Regions from separate parts of the Cupriavidus sp. SS-3 genome, predicted to be linked through region 2. Evidence: riboswitches for the same ligand, from Rfam matches in the RefSeq annotation. Region 2 holds a riboswitch; the other holds the start of a gene.

Region 1 (3,403 bases), on a different contig from region 2:
GCAAGTAGCTGCCGGTGGCGTTGGAGCGGTCCTGCTGCCAGTAGGCAGCGGTGAACTGCGCCTGCAGCGTGCTGGTGATGTCGTAGCCGAGCTTGAGCTTGAGCTGGTCCTGCACCGTGTGCGTAACGCCCTCGCTGTTCACGCCCATCACCACGCGGTCGCGCCCGCTCTGGTCCTGGTCGAAAAAGGCCCCGGAAACCGGCGTGTCCGCCGCGCCCGCGGGCCGCGTCGAGCGCGACGCGGTGTAGAAGCTCAGCGGCTGGCTCTTGCTGTCCTGCCGGTCCACGCTGACCAGCCACGAGAGCGCGCCGACGCGGTCGCCCACATAGGCGTTGGCATGCACGCCGTTGAAGTTATCGTGGGTGCCGTACAGGCCGAAGCGCTGCGTGAACAGCTGCACGCTGGCATCGCCCTCGAACTTCTCCGGCGTGCGCGTGGTGATCAGCACCGTCGCGCCCAGCGAATTGCCGGGATACAGCGCCGAATACGGGCCGTACAGCACGTCCATGCGCTCGATCTCGGCGGCATTGACCAGCGACCAGCGCGGCGGGAAGCTGAAGTCCGAGCCCAGCAGGTTGGACAGCAGCAGCCCGTCCGCATAGACCAGCCCGCGTGCCGACTGGCGCGAACTGGTGCTGCGCACCGAGATGATCGAATTCATATCGCCGATAAAGCGCTTGCGCACGGCGAGGTTGGGCGCGTACTTGAGCGCGTCCTCGGTATTGACCACGTTGAAGTCGGCCATGCGCGTGCTGCTGATGCCATACGCCGGCGCCGGCGTGTTGGGCGGGATCGCCGGCGTCTCGCCGCGTTCGGGGCGGGCCGATACCACCACCTCCTGCAGCGGCGCGGGCGCCTCCACGCCTGCCTCCACCCCTTGGGCGGCGGCCACGGCGGGGCCCATCAGCACTGCCGAAACGGCCAGTGCAATGCGGTGTTTCTTCACTGAATGCCTTGTTGTCGTCGTTGTGGGCTCGCCGCGACGCCTGCGCAGCATCAGGCGCTCCTCCCGGACGTCCTCGATAGCGAGCGCTGACATTTTATGGGGCCGGAAGCCATCGGCCGATGCGACATAGCGACGCGGCTAGCGCGCCATATCCGCATGCATCCGTGTTAACCCGCATATCCAATACGGGGCCTTGTCACTACATTGCCCCGACTGGCGTCAAGCCAGCGTGATGCAGGGAGAGACTGTCGCGGCGCCCGCCGCGCATGGCGCCGAAGGAGCAACCGCCCCGGAAACTCTCAGGCAAAAGGACCGGCATCACCCGTCAGTGCACTCTGAAGAATGCCGGACGCCATCGTCCGCCCGGCATACCGAAGGAGCAAGCGCGCCCGCCCCCGCGGCAAGGCGTCGTGAATCTCTCAGGTCCAGAACAGAGGGGGCGTCCTACACGCATGTCGCGTGCGGACTCCCACCCTTCGACGTTCCTGGATCCTGCAGATCATGAAGACAATCGCTGTCATCGGCGGTGGCATCACCGGTGTCACCACCGCCTACGCGCTGGCGCGGCGCGGATTCTCCGTCACGCTGTTCGAACGGCATCGCTATGCCGCCATGGAAACCTCGTTCGCCAACGGCGGGCAGCTCTCCGCATCCAACGCCGAGGTCTGGACCCACTGGTCCACCATCGTCAAGGGGATGAAGTGGATGCTGCGCAAGGATGCGCCGCTGCTGGTCAATCCCCGGCCCAGCTGGCACAAGCTGTCGTGGTTCGCCGAGTTCATCGCGTCGATTCCCCACTACCGCCGCAACACCATCGAGACCGCGCGCCTGGCCATCGCCGCGCGCGAGCACCTGTTTGCCTGGGCGGCGCAGGAAGGCATCGATTTCGACCTGAAGAAGGAAGGCATTCTCCATATCTACCGTGACAAAGCCGGCTTCGAGCATGCCGGCCGCGTCTCCGCGCTGCTGGCGCAAGGCGGGCTCGAGCGGCGCGCGGTGACCCCGCAGGAGATGCGCGCGATCGAGCCGATGCTGGCGGGTTCCTACTACGGCGGCTACTTCACCGAAAGCGATTCGACCGGCGACATCCACAAGTTCACCAGCGGCCTGGCCGCCGCCGCTGCCCGCCTGGGCGTGCGCTGCCGGTACGGCCAGGACGTGCGCGCGGTGAAGACGGACGGAAGGCATGCCACCGTCACCGTGCAGGACGGCGCGGACAGCGCCAGCTCTACCTTCGACGGTGCCGTGATCTGCGCAGGCACCGCCAGCCGCGCCCTGGCGGCAGGGCTGGGCGACCGCGTCAACATCTATCCGGTCAAGGGCTATTCGATCACGGTCAACCTGACCGACGAAGCCAGCCGCGCCGCTGCGCCGACGGTCAGCCTGCTCGACGACGAAACCAAGCTGGTCACCAGCCGCCTCGGCGACGACCGCTTCCGCGTCGCCGGCACCGCCGAGTTCAACGGCACCAACCGCGATATCCGCGCCGACCGCATCCGCCCGCTGGTGGACTGGGTGCAGCAGTGCTTCCCCGGCGTCAGCACGCGCAGCGTGGTGCCATGGGCCGGGCTGCGGCCGATGCTGCCCGACATGCTGCCGCGCGTGGGCCGCGGCCGCTCCGCCTGCATCTTCTACAACACCGGCCATGGGCATTTGGGGTGGACCTTGTCGGCGGTGACGGCGGACATGGTGGCGGGGGTTGTGGACCAGGCAATGGGGAGTGCGCCGGCGATGGTGCCTGGCGCGGTTTTGGCGCCGGTGCGGGCGTGAGGCGGCGGAGGCAAAGGGCTTAGCACGCAAGCGCATTTTCAAGAGTCAGCGATTTCTGAATCCGTTGCCCGGATTCAAACTTCGCGCGCCCCTGGAAATGCGACATCTCTCATCGATTCCCCGGTACCGACAGGAAATACTGGTGGCGTCATCGGACCACCGATGATCGGGTGTGGAAAGCCCGGATGTATAAGGTGGACAGGCGTTGCGCTTGTAGCGGGCAACGCCTGTGTGTTCGCACGAACCAAGCCGGCTCCCTGGCGGGCCGGGCGAGGCAGCCGCAAGGCTGGCCGGTTCCCCACCTTTGACCGGTCTTTCCACCCTCGCCGTCTGGCCCGCCGCCCTCATGTGGAAATGAGTGGCGCGCCTTTACTAGTGGGGAACTTATGGCAACGATCGATGAAATCACAAACGACTGTCTTCAGCAGGTTCGCGCAGGAATTGAAGGGGTTCTCGTACTGCTGGATCACGAAAGCGAAAGTTCGGACGGCTGCTTCAGTGCGCTGTGTCTGCTTGGCATGGTGAAGATGCAGCTGGATGGGCTGATGGTTGAGCGAGAGCGGTTGCAATAGTGGCTGACGGGTGTGACAGTGAGTTTGGGATGTCACACCCTTGTTCTGCGGGAAGCACCTTGAAACACCGCCTGCAAACCGGCCCTCATTGATCCTGAACGATCACGCTTTGACA
Region 2 (3,403 bases):
GGCGCGGCTCTCGTAGCCGAGCACCTTCAGCATGTGCTGCTGTTCGGGGCTATCGGGGCCGATATGGCGGGCGGCGAAGGCGTCGCGCGCCTCCAGTTCGGCCAGCGTGGGCCGGTTTGCTTGGGCGGCGTTCATGGGCAGCGGGGCGTTCATGGGCAAGAACCTCGTGGAGGGCGCGGCGGCAGGTGGTCAGCCGTGCCGCGGCGCCGCGAATGCGGTATGCCGGTCCCGGAGGGGGACCGGCGGGCGATCAGGCGCCGACGCTGGCCTTGTAGGCGTCGGCCGACATCAGGCCGTTGACGTCGTCGCCATTGGCCGGCTTGAGCTTGAACAGCCACGCGTCGAAGGCGTTGGCGTTGACGCTTTCCGGCGCCGCGGTGGCGGCCTCGTTGACGGCGATCACTTCGCCGGCCACGGGCGCGTAGATGTCGGAAGCGGCCTTCACCGACTCGACCACGGCCAGCGCGTCGCCGGCACCGACCGACTTGCCCACTTCGGGCAGCTCCAGGAAGACGATGTCGCCCAGCGCGTCCTGTGCGTGGTCGGTAATGCCGATGGTGAGCGTGCCGTCGGCTTCGACGCGCACCCACTCATGCGACTCGGTGTACTTGAGGTCAGCGGGGAAATTCATGAAGGTTCTCCGGATTCAGATCTGTTTCTTGTTGGGTGATGCCTGCCCGGCAACGCTGCCGGCAGGCGAGGGCGACCGTTGGGTGAGCGGGGCTGTCCCCTTAGCTCACGAGTGCCTTGCCATGACGCACAAACGGCAGTTTAACCACAGTCGCGTTGAGTTTGCGGTCGCGGATCTCCACCTGCACGGTGTCGCCCACGTTCACGCCCTGCGGCAGTCGCGCGAAGGCGATCGATTGCGACAGCGAAGGGCTGAAGGTGCCGCTGGTGATTTCACCGTCACCGGCGGGGGTGATGACTTTCTGGTGGGCGCGCAGCACGCCGCCCTTGTCCCGCAGGATCAGGCCGAGGAACTGCTGGCGCGAACCCGCCGCGGTCAGTGCCGCCTTGCCGGTGAAGTCGCGCTCGCTCTGCAGGTCGACGGTCCACGCCAGGCCCGCGTCCAGCGGCGAGACCTTGATGTCCATGTCCTGGCCGTACAAATTCATGCCGGCTTCCAGGCGCAGCGTGTCGCGTGCGCCCAGGCCGGCCGGGCGCACGCCCGCGGCATTCAGTTTTTCCCACAGGCCGGCGACGCTTGCGGCCGGCACCACCAGCTCGAAGCCGTCCTCGCCGGTGTAGCCGGTGCGCGCCACCATCACTTCGCCGAGGTCGGGATCCTGCACGACCACGGCATTGAACGGCTTGAGTGCGTCGGAAGGCTGGGTCGACGGGAAGGTGCTCCACACCTTGGCGCGGGCGTTGGGTCCCTGCACCGCGACGATCGCCAGCGGCTGCACGCCCTCGGGCGCGACGTCCGTGCGGCGCGGGGTGATGGTCACGCCGCTGCCGGTGGCGTCGTTGCGGGCGCGGATCCAGTCGATATCGCCGACCGCGGTGCCGGCGTTGACCACCAGGCGGAAACGGTCCTCGGCGAAGAAATAGACGATCAGGTCGTCGATGACGCCGCCGTTCTCGTCCAGCATGCAGGAATAGAGCGCCTTGCCGGGGGACTGCAGCTTGTCGACGTTGTTGGCCAGCAGGCCGCGCAGGAAGCTGCGGGTATTCGGGCCGGCGAGATCGACCACGCACATGTGCGAGACGTCGAACATGCCGGCATCGTTGCGCACGGCATGGTGCTCCTCGATCTGCGAGCCATAGTTGACCGGCATGTCCCAGCCGCCGAAGTCGACCATGCGGGCGCCGAGGGCGCGGTGGATAGCGTTGAGGGGCGTGGCATGGAGCGTCATGGAATCCTCGGGGGCAGTCTCGGTTGGCGAAAACAAAAAAGGGCCATCCGCCGCAACGATCGCTACGCCAATATGGCGAGCAATCCGCTGCGGCGGATGACCCCTCTGTCCTCGATACCTGAGAGATTACGAGGCGGATCCCGTGGACCCAATCCTCGCGCGCCCCTTCGGTGGGCACGCTCGCCACGAATGACGGGTGCCGCTCTCCAGAGTGCGGCATGCATTGTGTGCATGTTGCATGCCGATCCGACCGGTCCGTGGTGCCTGAGAGTTTTCGGGTGATACCCCTTCGGCGGCGCAGGCGATGCGCGCTCTCCCGGTTGGATGCGCGCAATGTACGGGAGGCCCCGGCCTTTGTCAAACCACGGCAAGGGCCCGTACCCGCCGCTGCGCGCCGGGGCTGCTTACTTCTTCTTGTCGTCGGTGACAACGTTGCCGATGACGCCGCCCACGGCCGCGCCGCCCAGCGTACCCAGCGCGCTGCCGTCGGTCAGGACGGCGCCGCCGACCGCGCCGGCACCGGCGCCGATGGCGGTGTTACGTTGTTTCGGGGTCATGTCCGCGCAACCGGCAAAGGCCGCGACCGTCATGCCGATCAGGGTCACCTTGGTCAAAGTTTGCAGGGTTTTCATTGTTGGCTCCGATGTGATGATTCGTGCATGCCCGAGCGATCCGGCGGACCGGGGGACACACTGATTAGAGTGTCGCGTTATGTCATTGGCTCCGGTCTTTACGAAGTGTTACGCCAGTGACACGGCCTGGCCCACCCTCGCGGCTTGCGCTGACTGACCCGCCGCGGCGAGCGTGTTAACATCGGCAGCTTTGCCGCAGGCCCGGGTGACGGGATGCCGGCAAATCCGCTCTTTCCCGCGATTCCGCTGCCGCCCCCGACACCTGCCCGCATGACCCATGGCCTGAACCCCGCCCAATCCGAAGCCGTCCGCTACCTGGACGGGCCTTGCCTGGTGCTGGCCGGCGCGGGCTCCGGCAAGACCCGGGTGATCACGCAGAAGATCGCGCATCTGATCGAGGACAAGGGCTTCGAGCCGCGCCATATCGCCGCCGTCACATTTACCAACAAGGCGGCCAAGGAGATGCAGGAGCGCATCGCCAAGCTGATGGAGGGCAAGACCACGCGCGAGGGCAAGCGCATTCCGCTCAAGCAGCTGACGGTCTGCACCTTCCACTCGCTGGGCGTGCAGATCCTGCGCATGGAAGCCGAGCACGTGGGCCTGAAGCCGCAGTTCTCGATCATGGATTCGGACGACTGCTTCGGCCTGATCCAGGAGCAACTGGGCACCACCGACAAGAAGCTGATCCGCGGCGTGCAGAGCACGATCTCGCTGTGGAAGAACGGCATGGTCGACCCCGAGGCCGCGATCGCGCAGGCTGCCAATGCCGACGAGCACCAGGCCGCGCTGGTCTACCGCAACTACGTCGCCACGCTGAACGCCTACCAGGCGGTGGATTTCGACGACCTGATCCGCCTGCCGGCGGAACTGTTCGCGCGCAACGAGGCGGTACAGCTGAAGTGGCAGAACCGG

What was found. A riboswitch is a leader RNA that binds a small molecule or an ion and turns the genes downstream of it on or off. The one in region 2 is predicted to bind glycine.
Region 1: it holds a riboswitch for glycine, as region 2 does, so the genes downstream of both, U9J39_RS20015 (D-amino acid dehydrogenase) here and gcvT (glycine cleavage system aminomethyltransferase GcvT) in region 2, are expected to answer to the same signal.

The regions. Positions count from the first base shown of each region.
Region 1 covers NZ_JAYLVT010000013.1:39,585-42,987, reverse strand. Annotated here, with positions in the region: gene U9J39_RS20020 (TonB-dependent receptor) at 1-946, opposite strand, end outside; glycine riboswitch at 1,173-1,271, shown strand; glycine riboswitch at 1,272-1,390, shown strand; gene U9J39_RS20015 (D-amino acid dehydrogenase) at 1,406-2,716, shown strand; gene U9J39_RS20010 (DUF1484 family protein) at 3,103-3,288, shown strand.
Region 2 covers NZ_JAYLVT010000016.1:53,508-56,910, forward strand. Annotated here, with positions in the region: gene gcvP (aminomethyl-transferring glycine dehydrogenase) at 1-153, opposite strand, end outside; gene gcvH (glycine cleavage system protein GcvH) at 251-631, opposite strand; gene gcvT (glycine cleavage system aminomethyltransferase GcvT) at 732-1,859, opposite strand; glycine riboswitch at 1,955-2,079, opposite strand; glycine riboswitch at 2,101-2,188, opposite strand; gene U9J39_RS21675 (glycine zipper 2TM domain-containing protein) at 2,264-2,491, opposite strand; gene U9J39_RS21680 (UvrD-helicase domain-containing protein) at 2,762-3,403, shown strand, end outside.